DNA from 3 places in the Pseudomonas extremorientalis genome. Region 3 is predicted to be linked to each of the others. Evidence: predicted binding sites of a transcription regulator. Region 3 holds the regulator's gene; each other region holds the start of a gene.
The links. The regulator sigma-54, encoded in region 3, starts transcription at its own class of promoters, with help from an activator protein. The targets are predictions, from matches to a motif close to ANTGGCATNNANNTTGCTNT.
Positions count from the first base shown of each region.

Region 1: the regulator sigma-54 is predicted to act here: its motif matches at 2,533-2,552, upstream of LUU92_RS21735 (circularly permuted type 2 ATP-grasp protein).
Region 2: the regulator sigma-54 is predicted to act here: its motif matches at 1,575-1,594, upstream of LUU92_RS20575 (flagellar hook-length control protein FliK).

Region 1 covers NZ_CP089519.1:4,847,127-4,851,335, reverse strand. Annotated here, with positions in the region: gene LUU92_RS21760 (hypothetical protein) at 1-223, shown strand, start outside; gene LUU92_RS21755 (YkgJ family cysteine cluster protein) at 386-640, shown strand; gene LUU92_RS21750 (START domain-containing protein) at 682-1,287, shown strand; gene LUU92_RS21745 (hypothetical protein) at 1,391-1,627, shown strand; gene LUU92_RS21740 (ribonuclease E inhibitor RraB) at 1,840-2,181, shown strand; gene LUU92_RS21735 (circularly permuted type 2 ATP-grasp protein) at 2,585-3,994, shown strand; gene LUU92_RS21730 (alpha-E domain-containing protein) at 3,999-4,209, shown strand, end outside.
Region 2 covers NZ_CP089519.1:4,588,226-4,592,434, reverse strand. Annotated here, with positions in the region: gene LUU92_RS20585 (ATP-binding SpoIIE family protein phosphatase) at 1-574, shown strand, start outside; gene LUU92_RS20580 (Hpt domain-containing protein) at 605-952, shown strand; gene LUU92_RS20575 (flagellar hook-length control protein FliK) at 1,644-2,984, shown strand; gene fliL (flagellar basal body-associated protein FliL) at 3,194-3,694, shown strand; gene fliM (flagellar motor switch protein FliM) at 3,704-4,209, shown strand, end outside.
Region 3 covers NZ_CP089519.1:1,058,268-1,062,476, reverse strand. Annotated here, with positions in the region: gene lptA (lipopolysaccharide transport periplasmic protein LptA) at 1-425, shown strand, start outside; gene lptB (LPS export ABC transporter ATP-binding protein) at 425-1,150, shown strand; gene LUU92_RS04625 (RNA polymerase factor sigma-54) at 1,335-2,828, shown strand; gene hpf (ribosome hibernation-promoting factor, HPF/YfiA family) at 2,904-3,209, shown strand; gene ptsN (PTS IIA-like nitrogen regulatory protein PtsN) at 3,220-3,684, shown strand; gene rapZ (RNase adapter RapZ) at 3,687-4,209, shown strand, end outside.

The DNA.
Region 1 (4,209 bases), 2.6 Mb from region 3:
GTCCTTGCCGTCGGATATGGTCAGGCACTTGCAGCCTATCGGCACCATGCCCAAACCCAAAAGTGTGCCCTTGCTGCCGCCGATGTTCGGTGAGAAGCCCGCCGACAACAGCGCCTTCCAGATCAACGGCCGTCTGCTCAGCAACGAAATGAAGCTGCAACTGCGCAACGAAGAACGACGCGAAGTGGAAGGCGCCGCGCTGGAGTTCGAGTTCAAGCAGTAAACTTTTCCCGCAAACGTGACGCGTGCCCTCGACCATCTGTCGCAGACTGGTCAGTCACTTTTGTTTTCTGCGAAAAACCCCTGTTAACCCATTTTAAAACGGCTGTTTTAGGGCGTACTCTAGCCCCGCCATCCACATTGAGTCGTCGAGGACTTGCTGGTCATGAATTGCCGTGAAGGCTGTGGCGCTTGCTGCATCGCCCCCTCCATCAGTTCGCCATTACCGGGCATGCCACAAGGCAAGCCCGCCGGCGAACGCTGCTTGCACCTGTCGGTCGAACAACTATGCCTGCTGTTCGGCCAGCCGGAGCGACCGGCGGTGTGCAGTGATTTCAAGGCAGATCTCGAGGTCTGCGGCACCGACCAGGCCGATGCGATCCGCTTGATCGGCTGGTGGGAGCAGATGACGGCGGCTTGATGGGCTTTACTATCGGAACTTCAACAATAAGGAATACAACAATGGGTTCGCTGAAACGAATGGCTGTGTTGTGCGGTTTTACAGTGTTGTTTGCTGCCACTGCCCAGGCTGAGGATTGGCAAGTCGCCAAGGACGAAGACGGTATCAAGGTGTCCCTGAGCGAAATTGCCGGCTCCAAGTACAAGGCGTATCGCGGGGTCACCACGATCAAGGCGCCGGTGGCCAAGATTGTCGCGCTGCAGGAAGACGTTGCCGGTGCGTGCGCCTGGATCCACGAATGCAAGTCCCAGAAACTGGTCGACAAGAAGGGCGACGAGAGCTGGACCTACACCCAATTCAAAGCGCCGTTCCCTGTGACGGATCGTGACTCTTACCTGCATATCACCACGACCAAGGCCGCCGATGGCACGTTGACTCGTAAACTTGAAGGTGTCCCCACCTACAAGCCTGAAGAAAAAGGCTACGTGCGCGTCGCCCAGGTCGACGGCTTCTGGAAACTGGTGCCCAAAGGCGACAACCTGACCGAAGTCACCTACCAGGTGCACACCGAGCCTGGCGGCAGCGTGCCCTCGTGGTTGGCCAACAAGTTTGTGGTGGACGCCCCGTTCAACACCTTGAAAGCCTTGAAACAACACGCAGAAAAATAACTGCAGCTGATCCGGTGCCTCCGGCCTTGAGTGGAACGTTTGTCCAGCGCTCAAGGTCCAGATACGTGTAAGCCCACATATGGGTTTTATCGAGGAGGCACCGATGCAAACGTGGCAAATTACCTTCGTTGATGATCACGGCGTGCAGTCCGTGGAGCAGTTCACCTGCGAACACAAGCCCAGCCTCGAAGACGCTGCGCGCATGATTCGCAACAAGCTGGTGCCCGTCGCCGCCGAACTGGACCTCAATGACCTGGAGGGCCGCAAGCCCGAGCCGACGGTCAAGATCCTCAAAGACCAGAACAGTATCCAGATCCTCGACATCTCTCCCGCCGCCTGAACATTCCCTGTAAGCCATCCAAGCGCCTCTGGTGGAGGTGATAGCTTCGCGCTACTCTGCAAACGAGATCAGCGAATGAATCGCTAGTTCTGGTCTTGTCAGCTACATGCTTGTTTTCCAGCGGTGATGTTGTTGCCGTAGTCCCCACGCCATTGCGGCGTGGGCTTCGGGAAGCACGGAAAGTCTATCCATCAATTCGAGGAGCACTTTTCATGAGCACAGCCTATCAAGAAGACATCAGCACCAACGTTCTGCGCCGCATGAAAGAAGGCGGCTTCGACTTTTCGCGTTTTCACCCCATCGAGTTCTACGCCATTTTCCCGGATGAGGAACGGGCGCGCAGGGCTGCGGGTGAGTTTCGCGGGGAATCCCTGAATGCCCAGGTGAGTGCGCGCGACGATGGCGCCTGGTACCTGGAACTGAGCAAAGTCATGTTTGCGACCTACGACGGCATAGGAGACTTCGAGCAAGACTTCGGGGCGGTGGTCGAGCCGCTGGGTGGGATCATCGAAGGATGGGGCGTGAAGCAGGAGGTGCGTGGGTTACCCATGTAGCGACTTGAAGTATGAGAAACACAGCGTATCGGCTGACCTTTGGGTCGGCCGATTTTGTTTGTGAGGTGGGAAAATTACTCGGAACTTGCGCGCTATTTTTATGCACCAAAAAAAAGGCCACCCATGAGGGTGGCTTAAAGGGAAGAGCGGAGCGCTGAAGGCAGTTCAGCAGATGGGGCCGATTATCCGCAGCCTGCGCCGGGCAGTGAAATCAACTCTGACTATGCTGTTGATAGTCAAAGCCCGCATTGCGATGAAGCGTCGGGCAGTGCACCGGGCATTCTGCGCACCAGGACGGTGCGAGCAGATTGCGTGGTTAATTCAACTCACTGATTTCTAAGTGTTTATGCCGCTGGCACGGGCCTTGCGACGGTTCTTTCGCCCGGGTGACAAGGAGTTCGGCATGATCCGCACTTATTACGATGAAATGTACGATGGGGCAGGCCAGGTCCGACCGCATTACCGCGAGTTCGCCCGCTGGCTGGCCGAAACCCCGCCTGAACTGCTGGCCCAGCGCCGGCGCGAAGCCGATTTGCTGTTTCACCGCGCCGGGATCACCTTCACCCTCTACGGGGACGAGCAGGGCACCGAGCGCCTGATTCCCTTCGACACCATCCCGCGCAGCATTCCCGCCAGCGAATGGCGGATTGTCGAGCGCGGCTGCATCCAGCGGGTCAAGGCGCTGAACATGTTTCTCGCCGACCTGTATCACGAGCAACGCATCATCAAGGCCGGGATCATTCCTGCCGAACAGGTGCTGGCCAACGAGCAATACCAGCTGGCAATGCAGGGCCTGGACCTGCACCGCGACCTGTATTCCCACATCTCCGGCGTCGACCTCGTACGCGATGGAGACGGTACGTACTACGTGCTCGAAGACAACCTGCGTACGCCCAGCGGCGTCAGCTATATGCTCGAAGACCGCAAGATGATGATGCGCCTGTTCCCCGAACTGTTCGCTGCCCAGCGCATCGCGCCTATCGATCACTACCCCAACCTGTTGCTCGACACCCTGAAAAGCTCAAGCCCCCTGGATAACCCCAGCGTGGTGGTATTGACGCCGGGTCGCTTTAACAGCGCGTTCTTTGAGCATGCCTTTCTCGCCCGTGAGATGGGGGTGGAACTGGTGGAAGGCGCCGACCTGTTCGTGCGTGATGATCGCGTCTTCATGCGCACGACCGATGGGCCAAAGGCCGTGGATGTGATCTACCGTCGCCTCGACGATGCGTTTCTCGACCCCCTGGCCTTCGACCCGGACTCCATGCTCGGCGTGCCCGGCCTGCTCGCGGCTTATCGCTGCGGGAATGTGGTGCTGGCCAATGCCATCGGCACCGGGGTGGCGGATGACAAGTCGGTGTACCCCTTCGTCACCGAGATGATCCGTTTTTACCTGGATGAAGAACCGATCCTGAAGAATGTTCCGACCTTCCAGTGCCGTAAGCCCGACGAACTGTCCCACGTGCTCGCCAACCTGCCGGACCTGGTGGTGAAGGAAACCCAGGGCTCCGGCGGCTACGGCATGCTGGTAGGCCCGGCGTCCACGGCAGCGGAAATCGAAGCCTTCCGTGCGCGTATCAAGGCCAAGCCCCACGCCTATATCGCCCAGCCGACCCTGTGTTTATCCACCTGCCCGACCTTTGTCGAAAACGGCATTGCGCCGCGCCATATCGACCTGCGCCCATTTGTGTTGTCCGGCAAGGAGACCCGTGTAGTCCCCGGTGGCCTGACCCGCGTGGCCTTGCGCGAAGGCTCGCTGGTGGTCAACTCGTCCCAGGGCGGCGGCACCAAAGACACTTGGGTGGTCGAGGAATGATGCCATGTTGAGTAGAACTGCCTCGGATCTGTACTGGATGTCGCGCTACCTGGAGCGTGCCGAAAACCTCGCACGCATGCTCGACGTCAGCTACTCGCTGTCACTCATGCCCCAGGATGGGCGCGGCGATGGCCTGCATGAACTGGCCATGCCGTTGTTGATTACCGGCACCCTGGAGGATTACCACGAGCGTCACGGCCAGTTGCACGCCGAAC
Region 2 (4,209 bases), 2.8 Mb from region 3:
GGTGGAGATCACCCTGCAAGTCGACCAGCAACTGCGTGCGAGCGGACCGTTGTATGCCGACAGTGGGCAGTCTTGTCCGCTGGATTGGTCGGTGAGTTTCGAATTCCGTGCAGAGACCTTGAAGCGTTACAACCCATTGCCGTACCTGCTGCAACTGCTGCTGGAGATCCACGGCCTGCGCGAGCAGAGCGGGGCGCTGTACAGCGTGATGGCGGAGCTGTATTCCAATGCGCTGGAGCATGGCGTGCTGGGCCTGGATTCACGGCTCAAGCGTGACGCCCAGGGGTTTGCCGAGTATTACCGTCTGCGTAATGACCGCCTGGCACAACTCAACAGCGGCTATATACGGGTGCATGTGCAGGTGGTACCGACGGAGGCGGGTGGCAGGATGACCCTGCGCGTCGAGGACAGCGGCCCCGGTTTCGATGTGGAACAGGTGCTGGCGCGGCCGTTGGATATCGACCGTCTGTCCGGCCGGGGCTTGAGCCTGGTGCGCCAATTGAGCAGCGATGTACGCTGGTCGGATGGCGGGCGCAGTGTCTGCGTGGAGTTTTCCTGGGAGGCTCTGGCATAATCCGCCGATTCTTGATCAAGGAGCGAGCAAGTGGTTGATCTACATCTGGACCCGGAGGTGCTGTCGGGTTTGCAGGAAGTCATGGAAGGCGAGTATCCCAAGTTGCTTGATACCTTTCTTGATGATTCCCAGAAGCGCGTCGAAGCGCTGCGCAAGGCCAGGGATGATGCGAAGGCGTTGGGGCGGATTGCGCATAGTTTCAAGGGCAGCAGTGGGAACCTTGGGGCGGTGAGGTTGGCGCAGTTGTGTCAGCGGTTGGAGGTTGAGTCCGTTGGGCCTGTGGTTGGGGATCTGGGGGAGTTGGTGGATCAGATTGATCGGGAGTTTGCGTTGGTGAAGCCTTTGTATGAGTCGGAGCGGCAGCGGTTTCAGATGTGATTGAGTACATATCCGTTTTTTATGTAACGGCGGCTTAGGGTTCCGCCCTTACGGCGGGTCACTTTTGGAAAGGCCCAAAAGTAACCAAAAGGCCTTCGCCCCAACACTCGGCACCTCGCCTAGGCTCAGTGTTCCCTCAAGCCTGCGTTCGGCCAGCGTGTTTGACGGGGCGCCGAAGATCAAAAGCAAGAGCGACTCGCTGCGCATCGTAGATACGTTTTTTGTTCTGTGTAACCGACTTACTGTGGCGAGCGGGCTTGCCCCGCGTTGGGCTGCGAAGCAGCCCTAGAACCAGTGAGCGCGCCGCGTTTATCCTGGCTTCCCGCGTTATGGTTAACGACCTTCGCGGGCAAGCCCTGCTCCTACAGGGGAGCGCGTACGCTTCAACGATTCGGTCGGCTATTCGGCCGCCGCGCTTTGCTTTTGATTTTGATCTTAGGCGGCCCCCCAAATCACTGTCGGATTACGGGCACACCGAGCCTAGGCGAGGTGCCGAGTGTTGGGGCAAGAGCCCTTTGCTTACTTTGGGGCTTTTCCAAAGTGAGCCGCCGTAAGGGCGGAACCCTAAGTGGCCGTTACCTAAAAAACGGATATGTACTCAATAAAACCAACCGCCCCCAAACCTGGCCCAACTCTTGCTCTACCTCTCAATACTGCATCCCCGACCCCCATGCAGTGGAGACCTTTACCTATGCCAGTCGCCCCGAATTCGCTCCTTCAGGCTGCCCCCGCGGCCAAGCCTCAAGCGCCCTCTGCCAACCCATCGGCAGTGGCTGCGGACCCACGGGACAAGGGCCCTGGCTTCGCTCAAGTGTTTGCCAGCCAGGCGTCCAAGCCCACGGTCAAGACCGACGACAGCTCGGCCAAACCCACCGCAACCAAGTCGTCCGATGCCAGCGCCAAGCCTGCAGCGGGCAATGACAAGCCTGCCGCCAGCACGCCAGCCGTTGCCGATAGCGGCAATACCTTGCCTGCCACGCCGCCGGCCAAAACCGACGACAGCGCGAGCAAGGATGACGACGCGCCAGCCGACCCTGCCTTGGTGCAGCAACCTCCGGCTGACCCGGTGGTCGACCCGGCACTGATTGCCACCGTCACCCCGGTAGCCGTGCCGGTGCCGGTTGAAACACCTGCGCCCGCGACCACGACCAAGGATGACAAGGCTCAGCCGGTGGTTGCTGCGCCGGTCGCAGCGACCGAGGAAGCCAAGCCGGCTTTCGATCCTGAAGCAGATCCCCTGGATGCCATGCCCGCCGTGCGCCTGGCGATGGAGCAGGGCGGTCACGTATCGGCCAGCAGCCAGGCCCAGGCAAAAACCGCTCCGGCACCGACTCAGGATCAACCCACTGCCGCACAGAATTTCGCCGCCGGCCTGGCCAATATGGTCGACCAGCAAGCCACCAAGGACAGCACCGACCAGGGTGGCGACAAGGCCTTCAGCGGGTTGATCGAAGACGGTCTCAAGGACCTGAAGAACGCCAGCAGCGACACCCGTGTCGATGACTTCGCCAACCGCCTCGCCGCGTTGACCCAGGCGGCCACGCCGAAAACCGCCAACGCCTTGCCACCGGTGACCAATGCGCCATTGGCCATGCACCAGAGCGGCTGGACCGATGAAATCGTCAACCGGGTGATGTACCTGTCCAGCGCCAACCTCAAGTCGGCGGAGATCCAGTTGCAACCCGCTGAGCTTGGCCGCCTGGATATCAAGGTCAACATGACCGCCGACCAACAGGCCCAGGTCAACTTCATGAGCGCCCACCCGGTGGTACGTGAAGCGTTGGAAAGCCAGTCCGGGCGCTTGCGGGAGATGTTTGCCCAGCAGGGCATGGGCCAGGTGGACGTGAACGTGTCGGACCAGTCCCGTGGGCAGGAGCAACAACAGCAGCAGGCCCAGACCCGTGGTGTGAGCGGTAGCGGCGGGCGCGGTGGTGACAATGGCGACAGCGGCAACCACCTTGATGTGGCTGAAGCCGTGACGCCGGTCACCTCAACCGTAATCGGCTCCAGTGCGGTCGACTACTACGCGTGATCCGGACGAAATGTGGGAGGGGGCTTGCCCCCATGAGGGTGTTTCAGCTGAAACATGGGTGACTGATACACCGCTATCGGGGGCAAGCCCCCTCCCACAATTTGATTTGCTGCGCCCGTACCTCCTCGACTTCCAGACAACTCTGGCATAACACTTGCTCTTGCCTCTCCGTAGATCTATGAATCCCCGAATAGTGACGGATTATTGGCATGGCGAAGAGCGAAGACGCAGCAAAAGCACCCGCAGGCAAAGGCAAGCTCAAGCTTATCCTGTTGATAGTCCTGGGCCTGCTCCTGGCTATCGGCGCCTCGGTGGGTGGCACCTGGTACATCATGCACAGCAGTGCCAGCAAGCCGGCACCCGCCGCCGAAACCGCCACTAACGTCAAGCAACCGGCAATCTTCGAGCCGATGCTTCCGGCCTTTGTCGCCAACTTCAATCAGAACGGTCGTCAACGCTACCTGCAGGTGAGCATCACCTTGCTGGCGCGTAACGCTTCGGACCTGGACGCCCTCAAGGTGCACATGCCCGTGATCCGCAACAACCTCGTCATGCTGTTCTCCAGCCAGAGCTTCGACACACTCGCCACCCCGGTGGGCCAGGAAATGCTGCGCCAGAAAGTCACGGCCAGCGTGCAGGAAGTGGCCCAGAAGGAGCTCGGCAAAGTCGTGGTCGAGCAGGCGCTCTTCACTAACTTCGTATTGCAGTAGGATCACGACATGGCCGTGCAAGACCTGCTGTCCCAGGATGAAATCGACGCGCTGCTGCATGGCGTCGACGATGGTCTGGTACAGACCGAAATGGCTGCCGAGCCCGGCAGCGTCAAAAGTTATGACCTCACCAGCCAGGATCGCATCGTCCGTGGACGCATGCCGACCCTGGAGATGATCAACGAACGTTTTGCCCGCTATACCCGCATCAGCATGTTCAACATGCTGCGTCGTTCGGCGGACGTGGCGGTGGGCGGCGTGCAGGTGATGAAGTTCGGCGAGTACGTGCACTCGCTGTACGTGCCCACCAGCCTCAACCTGGTCAAGATCAAGCCACTGCGCGGCACCGCGCTGTTCATCCTCGACGCCAAGCTGGTGTTCAAGCTGGTGGACAACTTCTTCGGCGGCGACGGCCGCCATGCCAAGATCGAAGGCCGTGAGTTCACCCCCACCGAGTTGCGGGTGGTGCGCATGGTGCTGGAGCAGGCCTTCATCGATTTGAAGGAAGCCTGGCA
Region 3 (4,209 bases):
CTGACGATGCGCAACTGGATGACAAGCAAGGCGTGGCCACCTACACCGGCGGCGTGATCATCACGCAGGGCTCGATGAAAATCACCGGCAATACCGTGACGCTTACGCGCACCAAGACCGGCGATATCGATGTCGTGACCTCGGTCGGCAACCTGGCTTACTTCGAACAGAAGCAGTCCGCGACCGATACCGGACCGATGAAGGGCTACGGCAAGACCATCCAGTACCATGCCCAGCAGAACCGCATCGTCCTGATCGACCAGGCCAAGGTGCTCAGCCCCGATGGCAACTCCACGGAAGGTGAGAAGATCACCTATGACACCGTGAAACAGATTGCAAACGCCGGTCGTGCCAATGGCAACAAGGTCACCGCGCCTCGTCCACGCATCGACATGGTTATCCAGCCGAAGAAGAAGGCCGAGTAATGGCAACCCTGAAAGCCCAGCATCTGGCCAAGGCCTATAAAAGCCGTCAGGTCGTGCGCGACGTCAGCCTGTCGATCGACAGCGGCCAGATCGTCGGCTTGCTCGGCCCCAACGGCGCCGGCAAGACCACTTGCTTCTACATGATCGTTGGCCTGGTCCAGGCGGACCAGGGTCGCGTGCTGATCGATGACCTGGACGTGAGCCACCAGCCAATGCACGGCCGCGCCCGTGCCGGTATCGGCTATCTTCCACAGGAAGCGTCGATCTTCCGCAAACTGTCGGTGTCGGACAACATCATGGCGATCCTCGAGACCCGCAAGGAACTCGACCGTGACGGCCGTCGCAAGGAGCTGGAAAGCCTGCTGCAGGAGTTCCACATCAACCATATCCGCGACAACCTCGGCATGAGCCTGTCCGGTGGTGAGCGTCGCCGTGTGGAAATCGCCCGCGCCCTGGCCACTGCACCCAAGTTCATCCTGCTGGACGAGCCGTTTGCCGGCGTCGACCCGATCTCGGTCGGCGACATCAAGCAGATCATCCATCACCTCAAGGCCAAGGGCATCGGCGTGCTGATCACCGACCACAACGTCCGTGAGACGCTCGACATCTGCGAAACCGCCTATATCGTCAATGACGGCCAGCTGATTGCCGAAGGTGATTCCGCCACAATCCTGGCCAATGAACTGGTCAAGGAAGTGTATCTGGGTCACGAGTTCCGCCTGTAAACACCGTGGTGTCACGGCGTTCGCCAAGGTGCGCGGGAGTCAATGAAAACCTCCGGATTTTTATTGTTACCGCGCTCTAGGCAAAGCACCCGACATCAGGCATATAATTTGCTTATGTTTGGCGCTCACGCGCCCTGTCGTGGATGGCGCATTGCGCCGGCGAATAAGGTGTTAAGCCCCTGCCATGAAACCATCGCTAGTCCTGAGAATGGGCCAGCAGCTGACGATGACACCGCAGCTGCAACAGGCCATCCGCCTGCTCCAATTGTCGACCCTGGACCTGCAACAGGAAATCCAGGAGGCCCTGGAGTCCAATCCGATGCTCGAACGCCAGGAAGAAGGCGACGACTTCGATAATGCAGACCCGCTGGCCGATAACATCGAGCAAAAACCCAATTCCGATGTGCAGGAACCCTCCTACCAGGAAACCGCCCCCACGGTGGACAACCTTGAGGAAGGCGAATGGAACGAACGCATTCCCAACGAGCTTCCGGTCGACACCGCCTGGGAAGATGTCTACCAGACCAGCGCCAGCAGCCTGCCCAGCAACGACGATGACGAGTGGGACTTCACCACCCGCACCTCTGCCGGCGAGAGCCTGCAGAGCCATCTGCTATGGCAACTGAACCTGGCACCGATGTCGGACACCGATCGCCTGATCGCCGTAACCCTGATCGACTGCATCAACAATCAGGGTTATCTAGACGAGACGCTTGAAGAAATTCTTGAAGCCTTCGACCCCGAACTGGATATCGAACTGGACGAGATCGAAGCCGTCCTGCACCGCATCCAGCAGTTCGAGCCTGCCGGTATCGGCGCGCGCACCCTCAGCGAATGCCTGCTGCTGCAATTGCGCCAGCTGCCGGCCAAGACCCCATGGCTCGCCGAGGCCCAGCGCCTGGTCACCGACTATATCGACCTGCTGGGCAGCCGCGACTACAGCCAGTTGATGCGTCGCATGAAGCTCAAGGAAGACGACCTGCGCCAGGTCATCGAGCTGGTACAGAGCCTCAACCCGCGCCCCGGCTCGCAAATCGAGTCCAGCGAAGCCGAATATGTCGTCCCCGACGTGATCGTGCGCAAGGACAACGAGCGTTGGCTGGTGGAACTGAACCAGGAGTCGGTGCCACGCCTGAGGGTCAACCCGCAATATGCCGGTTTCGTCCGCCGCGCCGACACCAGCGCCGATAACACCTTCATGCGCAACCAGTTGCAGGAAGCCCGCTGGTTCATCAAGAGCCTGCAAAGCCGCAACGAAACCCTGATGAAAGTCGCCACCCAGATCGTCGAGCACCAGCGCGGCTTCCTGGAATACGGCGACGAAGCGATGAAGCCGCTGGTACTGCATGACATCGCCGAAGCGGTGGGCATGCATGAATCGACCATTTCACGCGTGACCACGCAGAAATTCATGCATACCCCACGGGGTATTTATGAACTGAAATACTTTTTCTCCAGCCACGTCAGCACCTCCGAAGGCGGTGAATGCTCGTCCACGGCGATCCGCGCGATCATCAAAAAACTGGTTGCCGCGGAAAATCAGAAAAAGCCATTGAGTGACAGTAAGATCGCTGGTTTACTGGAGGCACAAGGCATTCAGGTCGCCCGTCGAACCGTCGCCAAGTACCGCGAGTCCCTCGGGATCGCGCCTTCCAGCGAGCGTAAGCGTTTGATGTGACGGGCGGGCCACAGCGTTCCAGTGGCAGGCGCCTTTGCCTGCCGCTTTATGCACTGGCAACGAAGGAGAAGCTGTATGCAAGTCAACATCAGTGGACACCAACTGGAAGTGACCAAGCCCCTGCGTGAGTACACCGAAAGCAAGTTGAACAAGCTTGCAGGGCATTTTGACAAGATCACCAACGTGCAGGTCATCATGGAGGTCGATAAGCTCAAGCAGAAAATCGAGGCCACCCTGCACGTACCGAATGCCAAGCTCGTCGCCAATGCGGAACATGAAGACATGTACGCGGCGATCGACTCGCTCTACGACAAGCTGGACCGCCAACTCATAAAGCATAAGGAAAAGAATCTGCACCTGATGCAAGGTACAGGTCGTTAACTCTCCCCCCATGATCCGACTTGAAACCATCCTGACCCCCGGCCGTTCCCTCGTGAACGTGCCGGGCGGCAGTAAAAAGAAAGCCCTCGAACAAATTGCCAACCTGATCGCGCGCGAAGTGCCGGATCTGGAGATGCAGGATGTCTTCGATGCGCTGATTGCCCGTGAAAAACTCGGTTCCACGGGTTTTGGCAACGGCATCGCCATTCCTCACTGTCGCCTCAAAGGCTGCGAAACACCTGTCAGTGCCCTGCTGCACCTGGAAGCCCCCATCGATTTCGACGCCATCGACGGTGCGCCGGTAGACCTGCTGTTCGTCCTGCTGGTCCCGCAAGCCGCTACCGATGCGCACCTGGAACTGCTCCGGCAGATCGCCAGCATGCTCGACCGCAAGGAAGTACGCGACAAACTGCGTAGCGCCAGCAGCAATGAGGCGCTGTACCAGGTTGTCCTGGATGAACAGAACGGGCAGTAACCATGCGCTTGATCATCGTCAGCGGCCGCTCCGGCTCGGGTAAAAGCACCGCCCTCAACGTTCTTGAGGACAACGGGTTCTATTGCATCGACAACCTGCCCGCCGGCCTGCTGCCAGAGTTGGCGGAACGCGCCTTGATCCATACCGAACTGGCCCAACCGCTGGTCGCCGTTTCAATTGATGCCCGTAACCTGCCCAGCCACCTCGAGCGATTCCCGCAATTGCTCGAGGAAGTGCGGGGCAAGCACATTCATTGCGACGTGCTGTACCTGGACGCCGACGAAGAGACCCTGCTCAAACGCTTCTCCGAGACCCGCCGGCGCCACCCCCTCAGCAGCCCCCATCGCTCTCTGGCCGAAGCCATCGAAGACGAAACCAAGCTGCTGGGACCGATCATTGACCTCGCCGACCTCAAGATAAACACCACCAGCCTCAACCTGTACCAGTTGCGCGATGCCATCAAGCTGCGCCTGCTGAACCAGCCGGAGCCGGGCACGGCGTTCCTCGTGGAGTCGTTCGGGTTCA